3 regions of the Rhodococcus pseudokoreensis genome follow, and region 1 is predicted to be linked to each of the others. Evidence: riboswitches for the same ligand, from Rfam matches in the RefSeq annotation. Region 1 holds a riboswitch; each other region holds the start of a gene.

Region 1 (7,471 bases):
CTTCGCCCGTGCGGCCTCGTCGGCTATGTCACCGGCTGTCGCCCCGGACACCAGCACCACGTCGACCTCGGACGGATCGGTCTGCCCGTCGAATCCGAACACCACCAGTTGCCCCTGCGGCGGTCGCGGGACGATCGCCGGACCCTTCACCGAGTAGGCATCACCCTGGAAGTCGATGTAGTGCAGCCGGTCGCGGTCGACGAAACGGCCGGTGGCATAGTCGCGGATCACCGCGTCGTCCTCCCAGGAATCCCACAGGTCCCGGACCACGGCGATCGCGTCCCGCTCCTCCCGCGCGACGTCGGCGGGTGCGGTGACCTCGGTCCGGCCCAGTGCCCCCGCGACCCGCTGGTCGGTGTCGCGTGCTGCGATCCAGCCGCCGCGGCCCCGCGACGCGTAGTCGAGCGTCGCGAGCTGGGACGACGTGTGAAACGGCTCGGCGTAGGTCGTGCCGACCACCGGTACGAGGCCGATCGTGCTGGTGGTCGCGGCCACGAACGCGGCGCGGTTCACGGCGTCGATCCGGCCGGCGGGGCCCCCGTCGGCGCCGGGTGGCAGCAGCGAATCGTCGAAGGACGCGAAGGTGAAACCGGCGTTCTCCGCCGCCGCGACCCGGTCCGCCACCGTTCGGCCGGTCAGCAACCGGTCGGGTGTGTGCGCGGCGCGCCGCCACGCCTCGGGATGCGTTCCCTCGCCGTCGAGTTCGATGCCCAGATGCAGGCTCATGCCTGTCGCTCCTCTGTGTCGGCCGCGAGGGGGCGGCTCGGAATGGTCTCGCGCAGCGCGGGCGCCACCTCGGCCTGGAACAGCTCGAGGCTCTCGCGGTGCTGCTTGTCGCTGCCGACGCGGTCGGCGCTCAGGTGGATCACCTCGTGGCCGAACTGCTCGTGATAGCGCTGCACCTTGTCGATCACCTGCTGCGGGCTGCCGATCAACGCGGAACTGCGGTCGACGAAGTCCTCGAGGGTCTCGAACACCACCGGAAGCCCTGCCCGGCGGGCGAAGTCGAGCCGGGCAGCGTGAATCGGGCGCCACACGTCGAGCGCATCCTGCGAGTTCGGTGTCACGTAGAACCCGGCGGTCCCGGCGCCGACGAGGGCGCCGGCGGGATCGTGACCGTAATGGGCCCACCGTTCCCGGTAGTGCCGGACGAGTTCGGCGTAGGAGTCGATGGGGTACGTCACGTTCGCGGAGAAGATCGGATCCCCGTAGCGGGCCGCGAGATCCACCGACTCCTTGCTCGTCGCACTGCCGTGCCAGATCCGGATCCGCGGCTGCAGCGGCCGTGGCAGGACGACGGCGTGCTCGAGCGACGGCCGGAACGCGCCTTCCCAGGTGACGTCCTCGCTCTCCCACAACTGCCGGAACAGCTCGTACCCTTCGCGGTTGCGGTCCCACTGGTCGTCCGGTGTGACGTGGAACAGCTGTGCCTGCGCGGTGCCGTTCCCCTTGCCGATGATGAGCTGCAGCCGGCCACCCGACAGGTTGTCGAGCGTCGAGTAGTCCTCGAACGCACGGACCGGGTCGAGCAGGCTCAGCGTGGTCACCGCGGTCCACAACTGCAGGGTGCTGGTCCGCGCCGCGATGGCGCCGAGCACCACGGGCGGTGACGAGGACAGGAAGGGATGTTCGTGGCGCTCGCCCACCGCGAAACCGTCGTACCCCAGTTGCTCGGCGAGGACGGCAGAGTCCACGACCTCCCGCAGCCTGGCCGCGGTGCCGATCTTCTCCCCGGTCACCGGGTCCGGTTGGTGAGTGATCAGGCTCATCAGCAGAAACTTCATACGGACTCGTACTCCTTTGCGGCGCAATCGGAAGGCAGGGCGGTGTGCAGGAGCTTCTCGAATCCGTGGATTCCGATGTCCTGCGGTGGGAGGGAACGATCGAACAGTGCCGTGTACCCCGCGGCCAGGTACAGGGCCACCGCCTCGGGCTGCCGCGGCCCGGTGGTGAGGAAGATGCGTGAGTAACCGGCCCGGACGATCTCCGCCTCGAGTTCCCGCAGCACGATGCGCCCGAGTCCGCGTCTGCGGTGCGAGGACGAGGTCCAGATCCGCTTGAGTTCCGCGGTCGTGTCGTCGTAGCGGCGGAAGGCCCCGCCCGCCACCGACGTCCCGTCCTCGACCACGACGAGCAGCGCGCCACCCGGCGCGGCGAACTCCTCCGCCGGATACGTGCTGAGGTCCTCGTACATCTGGTCCCGGGAGCGCCCGTACCGAGTGCTGTATTCGGTCGCCAGTTCTTCGAGCAGCGGCGCGGCCAGTGGATCGGTCTGATCGACGAACACGGTCTGCACGGGGTCGGTCCTCTCGCTCACGGTTCCTCCTTGTCAGCTGGTCTTCGGGAGCCCGGGCGGGTTGACGACCGACGTGTTCACGGCCTCGTTCGCGATGTTCCAACGGTCGAGAACCTCTGCGTACATGCCGTTCTCGATGACGTGGTTGATGGCCTCGTTGACTGCGGTGATCAGCCCGTTGTCCTTCTTGGTGAGCACGGCGATCTCACCCTGGAGCGCGTCGCCCGCGCCCGAGAACGTTCCGGCGATCTCGGTCTCCCCGGCCTGTGCCACGTGGAACGACGACGACGGGTTGGGCCCGAAGTAGGCATCGATGCGGCCCGACGCGAGGGGCAGGTAGTAGTCGGTGGCGTTCTGGTAATAGGTGATGTCGGTGGGTTCGAGGCCGGCCGCGACGTTCTGCTCGCTCCACTTCACCAGCAGCGCTTCCTGATTGGTGCCGGAGGAGACCGCGATCTTCAGGCCCGCGACGTCCTTGGGTTCCTTGATCTGGATTCCGCTGTCCTTCTTCGTCTCGAACGCGACCGTGTCGAGGCGGTACGTCGAGAAGTCGTACTTCTCCTTCCGCTCCTCGGTGACGGTGACGTTGGAGATGAACGCGTCGGCCTCCCCCGAATCGATCCGGACGAAGTTCTGCGCCCAGTCCGCCGCCTGGAGGTCGACCTTCAGACCGAGAACGTCGCCGATCAGGTATGCGAAGTCGGTCTCCGAGCCGATGAGCGTCTTGTCGTCGTCGGCGTAGAAACGCAGCGGCGGAGCAGAACCGGCGCTGCCCGTCACGATGAGCGTGCCGCGGTCGCGGATCTGCTGGGGAACCTTCGCGGCGATCGACTCGACCTCGTCGGTGGTGACGCGATTCTGATCCGCGGTGAGGTTGTAGCCGGCGGCGGAGGTCGGCCCCGCCCCCTCGTCCTCGACGTCGCCGCCACCGCACGCGGCGGCGAGGAGAGCGACGGTGGTGACGGCCGAGGCCAGAATCTTCTTACGGAACCGTGCGGTGGACATGTATGCCTTTCGGGGATCCACACCGGAGTGTGGAGGTCAGAGAACTCGGGAGAGGAAGGCTTTGGTGCGGTCGTGCTGCGGGTCGTCGATGACCTGCGCGGGCGGGCCCTGCTCCACGACGACGCCGCCGTCCATGAAGACGGCCGTGTCGGCGACCTCCCGCGCGAAACCCACCTCGTGGGTGACGATGACGAGGGTGGCGCCGTCGCGTGCCAGTTGTTTGATGACGGCGAGGACCTCACCGACCAGTTCGGGGTCGAGCGCCGACGTGGGCTCGTCGAACAGGATCACGGCCGGGCGCAACGCGAGAGCCCGGGCGATCGCGACCCGCTGCTGCTGGCCGCCGGACAGTTGCCGCGGGTACTCGTGGGCCTTGTCACCCACGCCGACCCGTTCCAGCAGTGCGATCGCCTCGGCCTCGACCTCGGCCCGGTCGCGGCCCTGCGCCGACACCGGTGCCTCGACCACGTTCTCCAGCACCGTGAGGTGGGGGAACAGGTTGAAGTTCTGGAACACGAATCCGATCCGGGACCGCTGCCTCAGGATGTCGCGTTCCCGCAGTTCGTGGAGCTTGTTGCCCTTGCGCCGGTAGCCGATGAGGTCGCCGTCGATCCGGATGGTGCCCCGGTCGACCTTCTCCAGGTGGTTGAGCGTGCGCAGCAGCGTGGACTTGCCGGAACCCGACGGGCCCAGGATCACCGTCACCTCACCCTTGCGGACCAGCAGGTCCACACCCTGGAGGACGTCGAGTGCGCCGAAGGACTTGTGGACTCCGCGGACCTCCACCGCGAACTCCGCCTGCTGGATGTCGGTGGTCATTTCGTGGCCCCTCTCGGTACGGAGACGCCGGCGTCGCGGATCTCGGCGAATTTCCGGGTGACCTTCTGCCACGGAGTCGGGGGCAGCGCCCGAGCCGATCCGCGCGCGTAGTGCCGCTCGACGTAGTACTGACCGATCGACAACAGCGTGGTCAGGATGATGTACCAGATGGTCGCGACCATCAGCAGGGGCACGACGCGACCGTTGCGGCCGAAGATCACCTGAACCTGGTAGAACAGTTCCGCGATCGCCATGGTCGACACGATCGACGTGCCCTTGAACAGGCTGATCACCTCGTTTGCGGCGTTCGGCAGGATACCGCGCATCGCCTGGGGCAGAACGATCTTGAAGAACTGGCGACGACGCGGAATGCCCAGTGACTGCGCCGCCTCGATCTGCCCGTGGTCCACCGAGATGATGCCGGAGCGGATGATCTCGGCGGAGTACGCGGCCTGGTGCAGCGCCAGACCGATGACGGCGGCGGTGAAGCCGCTGATGACGCCGTTGACCTCGAACGTGAAGAAGCCCGGTCCGAACGGAATACCCAGCGACAGAGTCTGATACAGGTACGTGATGTTGAACCAGAACAGGAGTTGCACGATCAGCGGGATCGACCGGAACGCCCAGATGTACACCCAGGCGATCACCTGCAGCACCGGGTTGTGCGACAGGCGGCCGACCGCCAGCACCACACCGAGCGCGAATCCGAGGACCGTCCCCCACAGGGTCAGCTTCACCGTCATCCACAGCGCCTGCAGCACGGACCCGGCGGTGAAGTACTTGGCGAACGTCGCCCAGTCCCACCCCGGGTTGGTGGCGAGGCCGTGGACGAACTGGGCGAGCAGCACCAGCACGGCGGCGCTGACCACCCACCGCCACGGGTGCCACCGCCGCGCGACCTCGAGCGCGGCGTCCCCGGCGCGGTCACCGGCGCCGAAGGGTTCGGAATCGAGGGGCGCGGCCGAACGCGCCCGGACGGGGGCGCTCACGCTCGCTCACCACTGGGAACAGACATCACGGAGGCGGCCTTTCACCTGGAAACGGGATGGGGAGGAGGGCGCGTCTTCCACGGGATGCGGGCGCGCATCAGGCGCTCACCTGGCGTTTTACCCGGTGAGCGTGCTGTGAGACCTCGTCAACAGTGGCAGGAGGTGGTACGGCACAGGTCGATGTGCCGTCTGCGCCACGCGGGGCGCGCGGGGTAGTTCATGTGCTGCCTTCCATCGATCCTGGCGGTAGCACCCGCACCCGAATGATTCGGAAGGGTTGCTGCGACGTCAACGAGCCAGGTCTCTCGGTCGCTCTGGATGGTTGAAGCGAACACTAGCTGCATTCCCGGAGGTCGTCAACACGGGGTATTTCCCTGCACCACAGGGGAAATGGTGCCGAGCGAACGCAAGAATCACCGTGCGCAGAAGTGCTGACAAGTGGCCGGGGATGCGGTTGGATGGGACGGGCAGTCGCGTATCGGCACCGTCGCCTGACCCGGCTGCCGGGCGGTCCGAGGCCCTTGTAACGTCGCCTCGGTGACACCACTCGAAGTCATCGCGATCCTGGTTGCCGGCGTCGGCGCGGGAGCGATCAACGCCATCGTCGGCAGCGGCACGCTCATCACCTTCCCCACCCTGGTGGCTTTCGGGTTCCCTCCGGTGACCGCCACGATGTCGAACGCGATCGGCCTGGTCGCCGGTGGCGTGTCCGGCACGTGGGGGTACCGGCGGGAGCTGGCCGGGCAGGGACCGCGGCTGCGGTGGCAGATCCCGGCGTCTCTGTGCGGTGCGGTTCTCGGCTCGTGGCTGTTGCTGCACCTCCCCGAAACGGTGTTCGAACTCGTCGTCCCGGTACTGCTGATCCTCGCCCTGATCCTGGTGGTGCTGCAGCCGAGGATCCAGGCCTGGGCGAAGCAGCGCGGCAGCCACGAGGCCGGCCTGAGCACGACGCGGCTCACCCTGCTGACCGTCGGCACGTTCGCCGTCGGCGTGTACGGCGGATACTTCACCGCTGCGCAGGGCATTCTGCTGATGGGCGTGATGGGCGCGATCCTGCCGGAGAGCCTGCAACGGATGAACGGCGCGAAGAATCTGCTGTCGCTCATCGTCAACGTCGTCGCCGCGACCGCCTACACCCTCGTGGCCTTCGACCGGATCAGCTGGGCAGCCGCCGGCCTCATCGCGGTGGGCTCGCTGATCGGCGGCGTCCTCGGCGCCCGCTACGGCCGCCGCCTGTCCCCCACCGCACTGCGGGGAACCATCGTCGTCGTCGGTCTCATCGGCCTGTTCCGGCTGCTCGCATAGTCGCGCATGCACCCTCCCGCTCCCCCATACTGAGTCGGTGAGCAACGAAGTAGAGCACCCGGGCTGGACCTATCTCATGGACATGGACGGCGTTCTCGTCCACGAAGAGCATCTGGTCCCCGGCGCCGACCTGTTCCTGGCCGAACTCCGGGAGTCCGGAACCCCGTTCATCGTCCTGACCAACAATTCCATCAGGACACCGCGCGATCTCCGCGCCCGGCTGCTCCGCACCGGCCTCGACATTCCCGAGGAATCGATCTGGACGTCCGCCCTGGCCACCGCGACGTTCCTGGCGAACCAGCGCCCCGGCGGCAGCGCCTACGTCGTCGGCGAATCCGGGCTCACCACCGCACTGCACGACATCGGATACGTCCTCACCGAGAACGATCCCGACTACGTGGTCCTCGGCGAAACCCGCACCTACTCATTCGAGGCCATCACCACCGCAATTCGTTTGGTGGAGAAAGGCGCTCGTTTCATCGCCACCAACCCGGACCCCACCGGACCGTCGCGCGAGGGTTCCCTTCCGGCCACGGGATCCGTTGCGGCACTGATCAGCAGGGCCACCGGCCGCGACCCGTACTACGTGGGCAAGCCGAACGCGCTGATGATGCGCTCGGCCCTGCGAGCCATCGGCGCACATTCCGCGAACACGCTGATGATCGGTGACCGCATGGACACCGACATCGTCTGCGGACTCGAGGCCGGGCTGCAGACCATCCTCGTCCTCACCGGAATCTCGACGCGGGATTCGGTGGAACTGTTCCCCTACCGCCCCACTGCGGTGCTCAAATCGGTCGCCGACCTGGTCGGCCGCACGTCGGATCCGTTCGACCGCGCACACAGCTGACGGTTCAATTCCCTGGTACACATGCACAATTGGATTGATCCAGTTACCGAGACCTCGGGTGCCTGCAGCCTTCGGGCCGCCGAATAATTCTTCGGCGTTCCGAAGATCGCGAGATGGCAACAATACATTCGAGGAGGTAACAAGAAACCGACCGGCCGGGATAGTTGGTACGGCATCGAGATGTGCCACCTCCTTTCCCCGCCCCCA
Region 2 (7,471 bases), 5.4 Mb from region 1:
CCGCCACCAGGGCGGCGACGCCGAAGTACGCGCCGTGCGGGAGACCGGCGACGAACCGCGCGGCCATCAGCACCCCGTAGTTCGGTGCGAACACGGTGGCGGCGTTGCCGATCGTGAACGCCGCCATCAGCGCGATCAGCAGCGTCTTGCGGGGCACCCGCGCGGTGAGCGCGGCGATGAGCGGCGCGCCCACGACCACACCCAGGGCGTACGCCGAGATGACGTGCCCGGCCGTCGGCTCGGTGATCCCGAGGCTCGACGCCATTTCGGGAAGCAGTCCCATCGCCACGAACTCGGTGGTGCCGATCCCGAAGCCGCCGAGTGCGAGCGCGATCATGGCGAGCTTGCGGACGGACGGATGTTGAGCGATGACACCGAGGTGCTCGGGGCGGACGGGGGTGGAAGTGCTCACAGCAGGACTTTCGACTAGGCAGAAATACGACTACGCGGCGCACGGCGCCTCGTTGCGCAACGACCCACACCGGAATTCTCTTCCCCGGATTCCGCTTTTCGCGCCGCGAGCGGCCGTGAGATGACTCACCCGGCCCCGGAGACGCGAAACGGGACGCCCTCGCGAGGACGTCCCGTTTCGTACTGCTGTGGCTCGAGTGCCTACTGCTCGGCGATGGCCTTCTGGAGGTTGATGTCCAGCGCGCCGAGGAATTCCTCGGTGGTCAGGTAGCCCTGGTCGCCGCCGACCAGCATCGCGAGGTCCTTGGTCATCTGGCCACCCTCGACGGTCTTGATGACCACGTCTTCGAGCTTCTGAGCGAAGCCGATGACGTCGGGGGTGTTGTCCAGCTTGCCGCGGTGCTCGAGTCCACGGGTCCACGCGAAGATCGACGCGATGGGGTTGGTGGACGTCGGCTTGCCCTGCTGGTGCTGACGGAAGTGACGCGTCACGGTGCCGTGTGCGGCCTCGGCCTCGCACGTCTTTCCGTCCGGGGTCAGCAGCACGGAGGTCATGAGGCCGAGCGATCCGAAGCCCTGCGCGACGGTGTCGGACTGGACGTCGCCGTCGTAGTTCTTGCAGGCCCAGACGTAGCCGCCCTCCCACTTGAGCGCCGACGCGACCATGTCGTCGATGAGGCGGTGCTCGTAGGTGAGTCCGGCCGCGTCGAACTCCGGCTTGAACTCGGTCTCGTAGACATGCTGGAAGATGTCCTTGAACGCGCCGTCGTACGCCTTGAGGATGGTGTTCTTGGTCGACAGGTACACCGGGTAGTTCTGCTGCAGGCCGTAGTTGAGCGAGGCGCGCGCGAAGTCCTCGATGGACTTGGTGAAGTTGTACTGACCCTGGACGACGCCGCCGCCTTCGGGGAAGTTCACCAGTTCGTGCTCGATCGGCTCGCTGCCGTCCTCGGGCGTGTAGGTGATCATCACCTTGCCGGGGCCGGGGACCTTGAAGTCGGTGGCGCGGTACTGGTCGCCGAAGGCGTGACGGCCGATGATGATCGGCTTCGTCCAGCCCGGAACCAGTCGCGGAACGTTGGAGATGATGATCGGCGCGCGGAAGATCGTGCCACCGAGGATGTTGCGGATGGTGCCGTTGGGCGACCGCCACATCTTCTTGAGGCCGAACTCCTCGACGCGTGCCTCGTCCGGGGTGATCGTCGCGCACTTGACACCGACGCCGTGCTTCTTGATGGCGTTGGCCGCGTCGACGGTGACCTGGTCGTCGGTCTCGTCCCGGTACTCGATACCGAGGTCGTAGTACTCCAGGTTCACATCCAGGTAGGGATGGATCAGCTTGTCTTTGATGAACTGCCAGATGATGCGTGTCATCTCGTCGCCGTCGAGTTCGACGACGGTGCCCTCAACCTTGATTTTGGACATGGGTGCTTCGCGTCCTCCTAGGAAGATTCCCTGGTTACACGGTTGCGGGCGCACTTCGTGAGTGGGTCCGCGAACGGTTCGCTTATCAAACGTAGACGTCGATGCGGCCGCCGGGGAGACCGCACTTAAACAAGACAAGCGTACTGCTATAGCCGGGGCGCGCAAGATGTGGGTGCGAAATCCCACCCCCTACCGGCGGGTAACTTTTCCCTGCCGGCAGGGCCTGATCGGTGCCGTTTCCGGTCGTTCCACCCCAGCCGCTAAGATTCGACAGAGGTCATGAGTGCCAGCAACGAGCCCCGGCTAGCTGGCCGGCAACCCTCCGCCGCGGTGGGGTGCCCCGGGTGATGACCTGGTTCCCTGATTCATACAACAGTCGGGTGACAAGCGCGGGTCCGACATCGGAGGTTCATGATGCGTTGTTGTTGTCGTAGATAGAGCCCAGACAAGCCCTGCGCGCGAACGAACCAGATTGTCGTCCGCGCCTCGTCAGACCACTGGAGTAGACAGCACATGACCGAGAACTGGTCGTTCGAGACCAAGCAGATCCACGCCGGGCAGACGTCCGACGCGACCACCAAGGCGCGGGCGCTGCCGATCTACCAGACCACCTCGTACACGTTCGACAGCACCGACCATGCTGCCGCGCTGTTCGGTCTGGCCGAACCGGGCAACATCTACACCCGCATCATGAACCCCACCCAGGACGCGGTCGAGCAGCGCATCGCCGCCCTCGAAGGCGGCGTCGCCGCCCTGCTGCTGTCGTCCGGACAGGCCGCCGAGACGTTCGCGATCCTGAACCTCGCCGAGGCGGGCGATCACATCGTCTCCAGCCCGCGCCTCTACGGCGGCACGTACAACCTCTTCCACTACACGCTGCCCAAGCTCGGCATCGAGGTCTCGTTCGTCGAAGACCCCGACGACCTCGAGCAGTGGAAGAACGCGGTCCGGGACAACACGAGGGCGTTCTACGGCGAGACCATCTCCAATCCCCGCAACGACGTGCTCGACCTGCCCGGCATCTCCGGCGTCGCGCACGAGCACGGGATCCCGCTGATCGTCGACAACACCGTGGCCACCCCGTACCTGATCCGCCCGCTCGAGCACGGCGCGGACATCGTGGTGCACTCGGCCACCAAGTACCTCGGCGGTCACGGCACGGCCATCGCCGGCGTCATCGTCGACGGCGGCACGTTCGACTGGACCCAGGGCAGGCACAGCAGCTTCACCACCCCGGACCCGAGCTACCACGGCGTCGTCTACTCCGAACTCGGGCCGCCCGCGTACGCCCTCAAGGCGCGCGTGCAGTTGCTGCGCGACCTCGGTTCCGCGATCTCCCCGTTCAACGCGTTCCTCATCGCGCAGGGCCTCGAGACGCTGAGCCTGCGGATGGAGCGGCACGTGTCCAACGCGACCGCCGTCGCCCAGTACCTGGAGGCGCGGCCGGAGATCGTGTCCGTCGGATACGCCGGGCTCCCGTCGTCGCCGTGGTACGACCGCGCGAAGCAGATCGCGCCGAGGGGCGCGGGCGCCATCGTGACGTTCGAACTCGCCGGCGGCATCGACGCGGGCAAGAAGTTCGTCAACGCGCTCACCCTGCACAGCCACGTCGCGAACATCGGCGACGTCCGCTCGCTGGTGATCCACCCGGCATCCACCACACACTCCCAGCTGACCCCGGAGGAGCAGGCGGCCAGCGGCGTCACCCCCGGACTGGTCCGCCTGGCAGTCGGCATCGAAGGGATCGACGACATCATCGCCGATATCGAAACCGGAATTACGGCGGCGGCATCTTGACCGTGAGCGCAGTGCAGAACCTCCCCGTGGCCGACGGACGTCTCGGCACCGTCGACATCGGATCGCTCGAGCTCGAGAACGGTGCGGTGATCCCGTCCGTGACCCTCGCCGTGCAGCGGTGGGGCGAGCTGTCCCCGAACCGCGACAACGTGGTGCTCGTCGAGCACGCCCTGACCGGCGACTCCCACGTCACCGGCCCCGTCACCGACGAGCACCCCTCCCCCGGCTGGTGGAGCGGAATGGTCGGTCCGGGTGCGCCGATCGACACCGACGAGTGGTGTGTCGTCGCGACCAACGTCCTCGGGGGGTGCCGCGGCACCACCGGTCCCGGTTCGATCGCCGAGGACGGGCGCCCGTGGGGCAGCCGCTTCCCGGAGATCACCATCCGCGACCAGGTCGCGGCCGAGAAGAAGTTCACCGACCTCCTGGGGATCGACAAGCTGGCGTCCGTGGTCGGTGGTTCGATGGGCGGCATGCGCGCGCTCGAGTGGGCCGTCACGTACCCGGAGCAGGTGGCGTCGGCGCTCGTCCTCGCGGTCGGCGCCCGCGCCACGGCGGACCAGATCGGCACGCAGACCACCCAGATCGAGGCCATCACCAGCGACCCCGACTGGCTCGGCGGCGACTATCACGGCACCGGCCGGATCCCCCGGACCGGCCTGCGCATAGCCCGCAGGATCGCGCACCTCACGTACCGCACCGAGAGCGAACTCGACTCCCGGTTCGCGAACTCGCCGCAGGACGGCGAGGACCCGTGGCGCGGCGGGCGGTACTCCGTCGAGAGCTACCTCCAGCACCAGGCCGACAAGCTGGTCGGCAGGTTCGACCCGGGCACGTACGTGCTGCTGTCCGAGGCCATGAACCGGCACGACGTGGGCCGCGGCCGCGGTGGCATCGCGGCGGCGCTCGGGACGATCACCGCACCCGTCATCGTCGGCGGCGTCGACTCCGACCGCCTGTACCCGATCCGCCTGCAGGAGGATCTGGCCGAGGACATCCCCACCTGCGACGGCCTGCGGGTGCTCAACTCGCGGGACGGGCACGACGGGTTCCTCACCGAGGCTGCCGCCGTCGCCAAACTGCTGTCCGAAACGATGCAACTGGCCCGCGCCGGACGCTGATCCCGCGCCTTGTGACGCCCGCTCGGACCGTCAGTCGGTTCCGAGCGGGTCGATCGACACGGCCAGCCACACGATCGCGCCGCCGACCGCCACGAGTGCGCCCACGTCGAAGGCCCTGCTGCGCACCGCGAGCAGTCCGACGCGCTCCGACGGCATCGTCAACCGGAACACCGCCGCCAGCAGAGTGGCGACACCGAACACGAACGCTCCTCGCCGCCACCGGTCCGCGAGCACGAACACCACGGCCACGACGATGACGACGAGGACTGCCAGCATGGGCAGGTTCTTCTTCGCGAACTGCCCCCAGTCGGCCATCTCAGCCGAGAGACGCTGCGACACGCTCAGCCCGCTCCACGACGTTGGTCAGCAGGAACGCGCGGGTCAGCGGTCCGACCCCACCGGGGTTCGGGGACAGGAAACCGGCGACCTCGGCGACGTCCGCCGCCACGTCGCCGCGCAGTCCGTCCTCGGTGCGGCTCACACCCACGTCGAGTACCGCGGCACCGGGCTTGACCATGTCGGCCGTCACCAGCCCGGGAACACCTGCCGCCGCGATGACGATGTCGGCGCGCCGGACCTCCGCACCGAGGTCCCGCGTCCGGGTGTGGCAGAGGGTGACGGTGGCGTTCTCGCTGCGCCGGGTGAACAGCAGACCGATCGGGCGGCCCACGGTTACACCGCGACCGACCACGACGACGTGCGCGCCCTCGATCGGGACCTCGTAGCGGCGCAGCAGGTGCAGGATGCCGCGCGGCGTGCACGGCAGCGGCGCTTCCTTGCCGAGCACCAGGCGGCCGAGGTTGACCGGGTGCAGGCCGTCGGCGTCCTTGTCGGGGTCGATGCGCTCGAGGGCGGCATTCTCGTCGAGTTGCTTCGGCAGCGGGAGCTGCACGATGTATCCGGTGCAGTCCGGGTTGGCGTTGAGCTCGTCGATGGTGGCGTCGAGCTTCTCCTGCGTGATGTCGCCGGGCAGGTCGCGGCGGATCGAGGTGATCCCGACCTTCGCGCAGTCGTTGTGCTTGCCGCGCACGTAGGCGGCCGACCCCGGGTCGTCCCCCACCAGGACGGTGCCGAGACCGGGCGTGATGCCCTTGTCCTTCAGGGCGCTCACCCGCACCTTCAGGTCTTCGAAAATCTCGTCGCGGGTCGCCTTGCCATCGAGGATCGTTGCAGTCACGTGCCCCATTCTCTCAGGTTCGGATAACCCGCGTCAGGTCGGTTCCACCACGAGCCCGTTGGCCGTCGCGTACGCGATGGCCTGGGTGAGTTCGATCTGCGCCTTGTCCAGTGAGGCCGCCGTCCACAGGTTCGCGTCGACCTGCGCCCCACGCAGGTCCGCGCCGTCGAATTTTGCGCCCCCGGTGCGGGCTCCGGACAGGTCCGCCGAACGGAGCACGGCCCGGCGGAGGTCCGTGCGGACGAGGTTGGCTTCCCGGAACCGGCAGTCCGTGAAATCGAGTCCGCGCAGGTCTGCACCGCCCAGCGACACGAGCGTGAAGTCGCACTCGTCGAAGACCATCGGGCGCAGCCGGCAGTTGTCGAACTCCGACCCGAGGAAGCTGCAGTTGCGGAACTCGCTGTGCCACAACGTGGTTCTGGTGAACGAGCACGAGCGGAACGCCGTCCCCACGTGGTGCGACTCGGCGAGGTCGGCGCCCGTGAAATCGCAGTCGGTGAAGATCACCGACTCGGTGCGGAGTTCACTCAGGTCGGCGTCACGGAAGTTGCATTTCGTGTAGTGCCGCCGCTGCCAGTTCTGCGCGGGGAGGCGTGCGTCGCCGTAGTCCTCACCCACCACCTCTTCGACCGGATCCATGCGTCCATCATGCCGCCCCCGGTGTGGCCCTAAGCTGTGCGGGTGTTCCGAGTGATGTTCCACGAGTAGCTCCACAGCATCCACCCAATATGGATATATGCAGGTAGAGCCACAAATGAATCGACCCCGGTAGGTGCTACCAACACCGACCAGGGTCTAGGACACAACGGAGACACCCGTCATGAACCGTAAGCAGGATTCTATCCCCGTCCAGCGTCAAGCGGACGCCTACACGATCAACCAAGCCGCCGATCTCCTCGGTGCGGACACCAGCGAAGTCATCGACGCTGCCGGTCTCACCCTCGGCGAACTGGAGCTTGGAGCCGTCGAGATCGGTCTCTCAGTGACCGACTACCGGAACGTCCCGGTACTCCGCCAGCGTGACCTCGAAGTCATCGCGTCCCGGCTGGACGCTCAGCCCTACCTCTGACACCACCCGAGCCCTGTTAGGCCCTCCACGGGCCTCTCAGGGCCAAACGTCGTTATCCGTGCGAGTCCGACGCTAACCAACCGCATCCGTGATCCATCCCTAGTCCTGGTGAGCGGCACCAGGCACCTGTTCCCCAGGGTCGACACTGTCGAGCAGGTCCAGCACAACCGGCTGTCATCCAAGACAGTCGGCTAGAAGTGTTGGCCGAGAAGGTCTATCGGGGTATGGCGACCGGGCAAACGTTGGGGAAGGGGGACTAGCACAGGCACCGTTAGGTGTCCGTTCGGTCGGCATTGCCATCCCGTAGGGATGCCCTTCGAGACTCACGGAGTCACCGTTGCATCGAACTTGAACGCCTCCACAGCCGCCTTGTAGCTCTCCGTTACTTCCTTGAGGAGGTCCAGGTCCGGAGCCTGGTTGGCATAGACGTCAACGAGCAGTCGTCGCGTGGCTCCCAACGCCTTGCTCGAT
Region 3 (7,471 bases), 2.8 Mb from region 1:
CTGACGGACCGTCGCAGGATTACCTGTATGTTGACGTCACAGATACCTGAAGGATCTGCGCCGCCACGAGAGGAAATCCGTGCTCGACATCGCCTGGAACCCGACGCTGAACACGCTGACCCGCAACGCCTGGCGACTGTCCTTCGGCGGCGGCATCGCACCGGTCCAGCGCACCCCGTCGACGCGGATCCACGAGGCACTTCATCAGGACCTGTACCGGTTCGACGGTTCCGACACCGACGACGACCGGCCCATCCTCCTCGTGCCGCCGCTCGCCGCGCCAGCACAGTGCTTCGACCTCCGGCCCGGCCAGAGCCTGGCCGCACACCTGGTCGAGTCGGGCAAGGCCACGTATCTCGTCGACTACGGAACGATGGGCTACGCCGACCGCGGCCTCGGATTCGAGGACTGGGTGGACGACTTCATCCCGGCCGCCGTCGACCGGGTGTCCCGGCTCCACGACGGCGCACCCGTCGACCTGATCGGCTGGAGCCTCGGCGGAACGATGTCGCTGCTCACCGCCGCGGGCCGAAGCGATCTGCCGATCGGTTCGGTGACGGCGATCGGCACGCCGATCGACTACGAGTCGGTGACCATGATCGCGCCGCTGCGGGCCGTCGGCCGGTTCACCGGCGACCGCCCCCTCACCACCGCCACAGGGGCGATGGGCGGACTGCCCGCGCCGCTGGTCCAGGCCAGCTACCGCTTCACCGCACTCCAGCGTGAACTCACCAAGCCGTGGTTCATCGCCCGGAACCTGCACGACGCCGAGACCCTGGCCCGCATGGAGTCCATCGACCGGTTCATGGCCGACATGCCCGGGTACCCCGCACGCTTCTTCCGCCAGGTCTGCACTCAGCTGATCCTGGGGAACGCACTCACCGAGGGGAGCTTCGCGACCCGGAACGGCGCAATCGCGCTGGCCGATCTGACGGTGCCGGTCCTCGCCATCGGCGGCACCGAGGACGTCATCGCGCCGATCCCGTCGGTCCGGGCGGCGACAGACGTGCTCACCGGGTCACCGTCGGTGCGGTTCGAGTCCGCGCCGGGCAGCCACCTGGGACTCGTTGCGGGCCCGAAGGCCAAGGACTCCACGTGGGCACACATCGACGGCTTCCTCGACGGGGTCGTCGCACAAACCGCCTGAAATCTGTTCAGACCAGCCCGGCCCAGACTGTTCAGACCAACCCGGCCCGGGCGACCGCACCGGCGAACAACGCGGTGACCGCGGCGCCCATCGTCGGCTGGTCCACTTCCTCCGGATCGACGGAGTGTTCGAGCACGAGGCCGGAGATGAGGGCCATCAGCGAGATGGCCGTGGTGCGCACGTCGAACGTGTCGTCGACTCCCCACTCCCGCGCGCGCTCGCCGATCAACTCGACGAGCCGTCCCCGCAGTTGCCGCCGTTCCCGCAGGTAGGCCTGCGCGATCTGCGGGTCGCGGGCGGCAAGCACACCGAATTCGAGTACCAGCAGCGACCAGCCCGGCTCGCGCACCATCCACGACGCGACGGCCTCGCCGCCCTTGCCAGCGGCGTCCGTCGGGTTCATGCCGGCGATCTCGGCGAGCACCCGTCCCGCGAGTTCGAGTGAGCGCGCCGCGAAGAGTTCGGCGAACATGTCCTGTTTCGACTCGAAGTTCGAGTAGACCGCGCCCTTGGTGAACCCGGCCCGGCGCGCGACCTCGGCGAGCCGGGCCGCACTGAAGCCGCGTTCCGCGAATTCCTCTGCCGCCGCGTCGAGGAGGCGCTGTCGCACGACGTCGCGACCGGGACGCGTCGTCGGCGCCCAATCGGTGTGACGACTGTCCGGTTGACGTTCTTCAGTCACGATACCTAGGGTATTCAATACCTACGGTATCGACAAGGATCGAGGACGTCCGATGACCACCACCGCCAGCGAAACCACCACCCCGGCTCCCGTGCACCACGACAGTCCGGTGTCGAAATACGGCGCGCCCAAGGTGATGACCGCGCTGGTCTTCGGCGTTCTCCTCCTCCAACTCGGCTTCATCCTCAGCTACGTGGCCGCGTTCCATCAGCCCACGCCCCGCGACATCGAGGTCGGTGTCGTCGCCGCGGCGGGACTGCCCTCCGGGACGGACCAGCAGGTCGCCGACCGGCTCGACGCGATCGACGGCAGCCCGCTCCGCGCACGCGTCGTCTCGGACACCGCGGAAGCCCGCCGCCTCCTCCACGACCGTGAGATTCAGGGCGCGTTCGTCGTGAATCCCGTCGGCCCCGACACCCTGATCACGGCGAGCGCGGGCGGCAGTTCCATCTCCAGCGCGCTCGAATCGGTCTTCACCCAGGTGGAGAACAGTCAGGGTCGCCAGTTCACGGTTCGCGACGAGATTCCCGTCGGCGCGCACGACAACCGCGGCCTGTCCGGTTTCTATCTGGCGGTCGGGTGGGTGGTCGGCGGCTACCTGCTCGCGGCGGCGATCGGGCTGTTCATCGGTGCCCCGCGGACGTTGCGTCAGGCGTCGGCGCACACGGCCGTCCTGTTCGGCTACGCCCTGCTCTCGGGCGCTCTCGGCGCCCTGATCACGACGCACGTGCTCGGCACGTTCGCGGGCCACTGGTTCCCGCTATGGCTCCTCGGGGCCGGTGTCGTCTTCGGCACGGCCGCGTTCACGCTCGGTCTGCGCGCCTCGGTCGGCATCCTCGCGGTGCCGCTCGCGATCGCCGTCTTCGTCATCCTGGGTAACCCCAGTGCAGGCGGGGCGTTCGGTTCGAACGTCATCCCCACGTTCTACGCGGCCATCGGACGCTGGATCACCCCCGGCGCGGGTACCGAGGGAATCCGCAGCATCGTGTACTTCGACGACGTGGGGCTGGGGCAGCCCGCACTCGCCCTCGCGCTGTACTCCGCGGTCGGGCTGGGACTGCTGTTCGGGTTCACCGTCCGGCGCCTCCGGAAGCTGGAATCGACTACGCCCCGTTCCGATGTCGTGTCGGAAGACGCTTCTTGATGTCGTTCCAGGGGAATGGACCTACTCTTGGTTCATGCCGACGCCCCTGCACCCCCACGCCGCGCATGTCGCCGAGACTCTGATCGCGCGAGGGCACCATGGGGTGATCGTGACCCAGCCCGACTCCACCCACACCGCGGCCGAGGCGGCGGAGTCCCTGGGGGTCGATGTCGGCGCCATCACCAAGTCGCTGGTGTTCCTTCTGGACGACGACCCGATCCTGCTCCTCGTGTCGGGGGCGCACGAGGTGGATCTGGCGAACACGGGCAAACGTCTGCAGGGAAATCTGACCCAGGCGCCTCTCGACATGGTGCGGATCGCGACCGGGCAGCCGATCGGCGGTATCGCCCCGCTCGGCCATCCCACGAACCTTCCGACCTACGTCGACAACGCCCTGTCGGAGTACGCGGAACTGTGGGCGGCCGCCGGTCACCCGGACACCGTCTTCCGCACGTCGTTCTCGGAGTTGGTCCGGATCACCGCGGGCCTGGCGATCGACGTCGACTGAATCCCGGTCGCTTCCCGCCCTTATAGTTGACGTCAGATCTCGTGAACGAGAGTGACGTGCACGAGCGTGACACAGTGCCCACACGGGCCGACCCGGAGAATGATTTGTCCGACAGAGCCGAGAACGCCGATACCGTCGATGGTTCGGACCTCCCCCGACACCCCGAACTCGCCCCCGGAATCTGTGCGGAGGATTACCGCGCAGCCCTGCGCCGTCACCCGGCGGGCGTCACCATCGTGACCCTCGACTCGGGATCGGGCCCGGTGGGCTTCACCGCATCCTCGTTTTCGTCCGTCTCGCTGGCCCCGCCGCTGGTGTCGTTCAACATCGCGAACACGTCGTCGAGCATCGACGCGCTCCACTCGGCGGGCTCGCTGGTGATCCACCTGCTCGGGGAGCACCAGCAGCACCTGGCTCAGCGCTTCTCACGGAGCGCGGACCAGCGGTTCTCGGACGAGTCGCTGTGGGCGCGGCTCGACACCGGCGAACCGGTGCTGCACGGAACTCCCAGCTGGATGCGGGTCGTCGTGGACCAGTTGATTCCGGTCGGCGACCACACGCTCGTCATCGGCCTCGTCACCCGCGTCCACGCCGAGGCCGACGACGATTCCGCGTCGGCTCCCCTGCTGTATCACGAGGGCCGGTACTACCGGCCCACTCCGCTGGGTTCAGCGAACAACGGCAACTGACCTGGGTCAGGACGCCAGCACCCGTTCGGCGCGGGGCAGGTCGAAGCGGCGCAGCGCCTCGTCCACCGCTTCGGCGGACGTGACGAGGCCCCGCTGCTCCAGCCACGGGAGGGTGCCGTCGACGAGTTGCTCGAGAACCCTGGGCAGCGACAGCGGGAGCAGGGTCACGCCGTCGGCGACGCCGGCGGCCTGGATGTCGGCGATGAGCCCGGCGAGGCCGACCGGAGTTCCGATGTACTGCAACGACACCGGTGTGCGCGGTGCGTCCAGCGCACTGTCGAGGAGGGCCAGCTCCTTGCGCGCGGCGCGAGCTTCTCCGGCGATGAGCACCTCGAGGTCCACCAGGACGGTGACGCTGTCGGGGTCGCGGCCGTCGGCGACGATCTCGGCACGGATCCGAGCGCGCTCCTGCTGCGCCTCACGCAGATCGGCGGCCCGGATCCGGACGACGTTCGGCGGGAACGACGTGAGGTCGAGCTGATCCGTCGAGTCGGCGGTCAGGTCCACCCAGTAGTCGGCGCCGTTGATCGGCCGTGTGCCTGCGGCGCCCTCGGCGGCCGGGTGGTGTCCCGATCCGGTCAGTTCGACGGCGACGCGGAGGGGACGGGAAACGTAGGCATTGTCTCGAGACATAAGGGTTCCTCGGGAATGACGTGTGCGTGTGAATGAAACGGAACGGGAAGACCGGTCAGCTCGAACACATACCCGAGGCGGTTCGGCACAGATCCACATGCCGACGGCACCAGTGAGCAATCATTGTGCTCCCAGCCTGCGATGCCATGCCGTCATACTAGCGCGTCTCGCGAAAAGCGGGTCTCGGGCACCGGATTCCACTGGCCGCTCTCCTTGGCGTAGGCCCAGTTCCGGCCTCCCGCCACCAGGGTGCGCACGGCGTCGACCAGCCGATCCACGTCGTCGGAGCAGCTTCCGAGACCGACGCTCACCCGCACGGCGCCGTCGGGCCTGCCGAGGCGGCCCAGCAGCGGGTGTGCGCAGAAACGTCCGTCGCGAACTCCGATTCCGTGTTCGGCGGACAGGTAGGCGGCGATCTCGCCCGGCTCGAAACCGTCGATCGTGAACGTCACGATTCCCACGGTGTCGGGGGCGTCCGTCCACAGCCGTAGGAACTCCAGTCCGTCGACGGATCCGAGGCCGTCGAGGAGCCTGCCGGTGAGTGCCGCCTCGTGTTCGGCCACCGTGCCGAAGTCCAGTTCGGACAGCGCATCGCACGCGGCGGCGAGGGCCGCGGCGCCGAGCACGTTGGGGGTTCCCGCCTCGTGCCGGGCGGGGGCGGGCGCCCACTGGGTCGATTCGACGGTCACGTTCCGGACCGCGCCGCCGCCCGCGAGGTAGGGCTCGGCGGCGTCGAGCCAGTCCCGGCGGCCCACGAGCACGCCGGCGCCGAACGGGGCGTACAGCTTGTGCCCGGAGAAGGCGAGGTAGTCGACACCCCACTCCTCTACGTCGATGCGACGGTGCGGTGCGAGCTGAGCGGCGTCGACGAGAATCCGTGCGCCGCAACGATGCGCCACCTCGGCGAGGGCGGCGATCGGCAGCACCTCACCGGTGACGTTGGAGGCACCCGTCACCGCGAGCAGGGCGGTGGGCTTGGAGCACAGTTCGGCGACGAGCAGCCGGACGGTCTCGTCAAGGGTGTCCGCGGCCCGCACGACGCGAGAGTCCTTCCACGGCAGCAGGTTCGCGTGGTGTTCGATGTCGAGGACGACGGTGCTGCCGGGAACGCAATTGGCGAGCAGGTTCAGTGAGTCGGTGGTGTTGCGGGTGAACACCACCACCTGGTCGTCGCACGCCCCGACGAACCGGGCCACCGAATCGCGGGCCTTTTCGTAGCACTCGGTCGACACCCGCGAGGCGTAGCCGGCGCCGCGGTGCACACTGGAGTACGTCGGAAGCAGGGCCCCGATACGGTCCGTGACCTGCGCCAACGCGGGAGCACTGGCCGCGTAGTCGAAGTTCACGTAGGTGCAGTCGCCGCCCTGAACGAGCGGAACCCGCAGGTCGGAACCCGAAACCTGAGCCAGGGGGGCAACACACACGTCAGCGGTCAATACAGCAGTCATCACGACATCCCTCGTAGTCAGGGACTCGTCGCAGGGTCGGTGCCCTCTCGGAGTCCGCGCTTGCCGGGTTCGGTATGAACCTCAGCCTGGTCGTCACCCGGAGCACCCCGCCGCGGTGGAGGGTTGCCGACCAGCTAGCCGGGGCTTGACGCTGGTACTCGTGACCTGTTTCGAAGATTGCAGGATCGGCGCGTAGTTGTCAACCCGACACCGGGAGGGTCCGGAATCCGGGTCCGACGATTTGCGCCAGTTGGGGGTGACCCCGAGCAGCGGGGCGAGCTGATTCGCAATCGGGTTGAGGTCCAGCTTGTTCGGGTCCTTCTTGGGGGTGGAGTCCCACGGTTGAACGGTGGCGGGGTCGCCGAACACGATCCGGTTCGCGCTGCGGACGCCGGTGAGACTGCCCTGCGGGGCCGCGCAGGTGGCGGCGGTGTTCTGCGGGAAGCCCTGCTGCGTGTCGTCGAAGTTCGGATCCTGGCGCTTCATCTCCTGGAGGATCGCTTGGGTGCCCTCGTACCCGACCCCTTTCCGTCGAATGCCGCGCCGAGTTCCGTCACGACGGCGTGGAGCGCGTCGACCGGTTCGCCACAACGGCTTTCGCGGATGCGTGAATGTCGGGCGCGCTCTTGTCGATCCTCAATTCGACGACGACGCCGTCCGCCGCGAGGGGCATGGTCCCCGACGCGACCGACCGGCACGCCGCGGTAGGCGACTTCGGCGTTGGTGAAGATGTCGCCCGACGTCTCCAGTTCGAGGTTCACGGCGCATTCGCCGAAGCCGAGGAGGTTGTCGAGGCGTTGGCACCCACGTAGACGAGCCCCATGACGGCGACGAGTACGAAGCCGATCAGCTGCCACCGGATCACGAGACGGCGGCGGTGGTGGCGGCAGACACAGGCACTCCGATGACCGGTGAATAAGTGAGACTATCGGTCACACATATATCTAGTCCGGTCGCCGGAGCAGCGCAAACTCCGCGCCGCTCGCGGTGGTGCACGTCACCGTCGGGTCTTGACTGAATTTTCAGTTTGGAATATGTTCGATACCCAACAGGACGTGATACCGGTCACCTCCGCCCCGAATGTGAGGTCCGCAGTGTCCACGAATCTCGACCCGACGATGCCCCTCGACGACACCGCCCCCTCCCCGCCGGAGGACCGGTTCGGACACGTCGAGACGATCGGCGTCGAGTACATCCCCGAATCGGAACGCGATTCGCGA

The links. Region 1 has a riboswitch for S-adenosylmethionine ahead of JWS13_RS46555 (putative leader peptide). Riboswitches for the same ligand answer to the same signal wherever they lie in the genome.
Region 2: it holds a riboswitch for S-adenosylmethionine, as region 1 does, so the genes downstream of both, JWS13_RS09965 (bifunctional o-acetylhomoserine/o-acetylserine sulfhydrylase) here and JWS13_RS46555 (putative leader peptide) in region 1, are expected to answer to the same signal.
Region 3: it holds a riboswitch for S-adenosylmethionine, as region 1 does, so the genes downstream of both, JWS13_RS21190 (aminotransferase class V-fold PLP-dependent enzyme) here and JWS13_RS46555 (putative leader peptide) in region 1, are expected to answer to the same signal.

Annotation. Positions count from the first base shown of each region.
Region 1 is NZ_CP070619.1:6,359,906-6,367,376, reverse strand. It holds gene JWS13_RS34260 (LLM class flavin-dependent oxidoreductase) at 1-726, opposite strand, end outside; gene JWS13_RS34255 (LLM class flavin-dependent oxidoreductase) at 723-1,784, opposite strand; gene JWS13_RS34250 (GNAT family N-acetyltransferase) at 1,781-2,317, opposite strand; gene JWS13_RS34245 (ABC transporter substrate-binding protein) at 2,330-3,301, opposite strand; gene JWS13_RS34240 (amino acid ABC transporter ATP-binding protein) at 3,338-4,120, opposite strand; gene JWS13_RS34235 (amino acid ABC transporter permease) at 4,117-4,989, opposite strand; gene JWS13_RS46555 (putative leader peptide) at 5,256-5,330, opposite strand; SAM riboswitch class I at 5,338-5,434, opposite strand; gene JWS13_RS34230 (sulfite exporter TauE/SafE family protein) at 5,647-6,414, shown strand; gene JWS13_RS34225 (HAD-IIA family hydrolase) at 6,491-7,264, shown strand.
Region 2 is NZ_CP070619.1:963,111-970,581, forward strand. It holds gene JWS13_RS09955 (MFS transporter) at 1-412, opposite strand, end outside; gene JWS13_RS09960 (NADP-dependent isocitrate dehydrogenase) at 613-1,836, opposite strand; SAM riboswitch class IV at 2,112-2,232, shown strand; gene JWS13_RS09965 (bifunctional o-acetylhomoserine/o-acetylserine sulfhydrylase) at 2,350-3,633, shown strand; gene metX (homoserine O-acetyltransferase MetX) at 3,630-4,754, shown strand; gene JWS13_RS09975 (DUF3017 domain-containing protein) at 4,785-5,069, opposite strand; gene JWS13_RS09980 (bifunctional methylenetetrahydrofolate dehydrogenase/methenyltetrahydrofolate cyclohydrolase) at 5,071-5,931, opposite strand; gene JWS13_RS09985 (pentapeptide repeat-containing protein) at 5,965-6,570, opposite strand; gene JWS13_RS09990 (hypothetical protein) at 6,752-7,000, shown strand; gene JWS13_RS09995 (hypothetical protein) at 7,324-7,471, opposite strand, start outside.
Region 3 is NZ_CP070619.1:3,510,602-3,518,072, forward strand. It holds gene JWS13_RS21155 (NAD(P)/FAD-dependent oxidoreductase) at 1-4, shown strand, start outside; gene JWS13_RS21160 (alpha/beta fold hydrolase) at 80-1,147, shown strand; gene JWS13_RS21165 (TetR/AcrR family transcriptional regulator) at 1,179-1,757, opposite strand; gene JWS13_RS21170 (hypothetical protein) at 1,882-2,973, shown strand; gene JWS13_RS21175 (YbaK/EbsC family protein) at 3,008-3,481, shown strand; gene dszD (NADH:FMN oxidoreductase DszD) at 3,586-4,170, shown strand; gene JWS13_RS21185 (LLM class oxidoreductase) at 4,177-4,803, opposite strand; gene JWS13_RS46470 (putative leader peptide) at 4,859-4,951, opposite strand; gene JWS13_RS21190 (aminotransferase class V-fold PLP-dependent enzyme) at 4,956-6,251, opposite strand; SAM riboswitch class IV at 6,303-6,417, opposite strand; partial or broken gene JWS13_RS21195 (MlaD family protein) at 6,501-7,074, opposite strand; gene JWS13_RS21200 (purine-cytosine permease family protein) at 7,346-7,471, shown strand, end outside.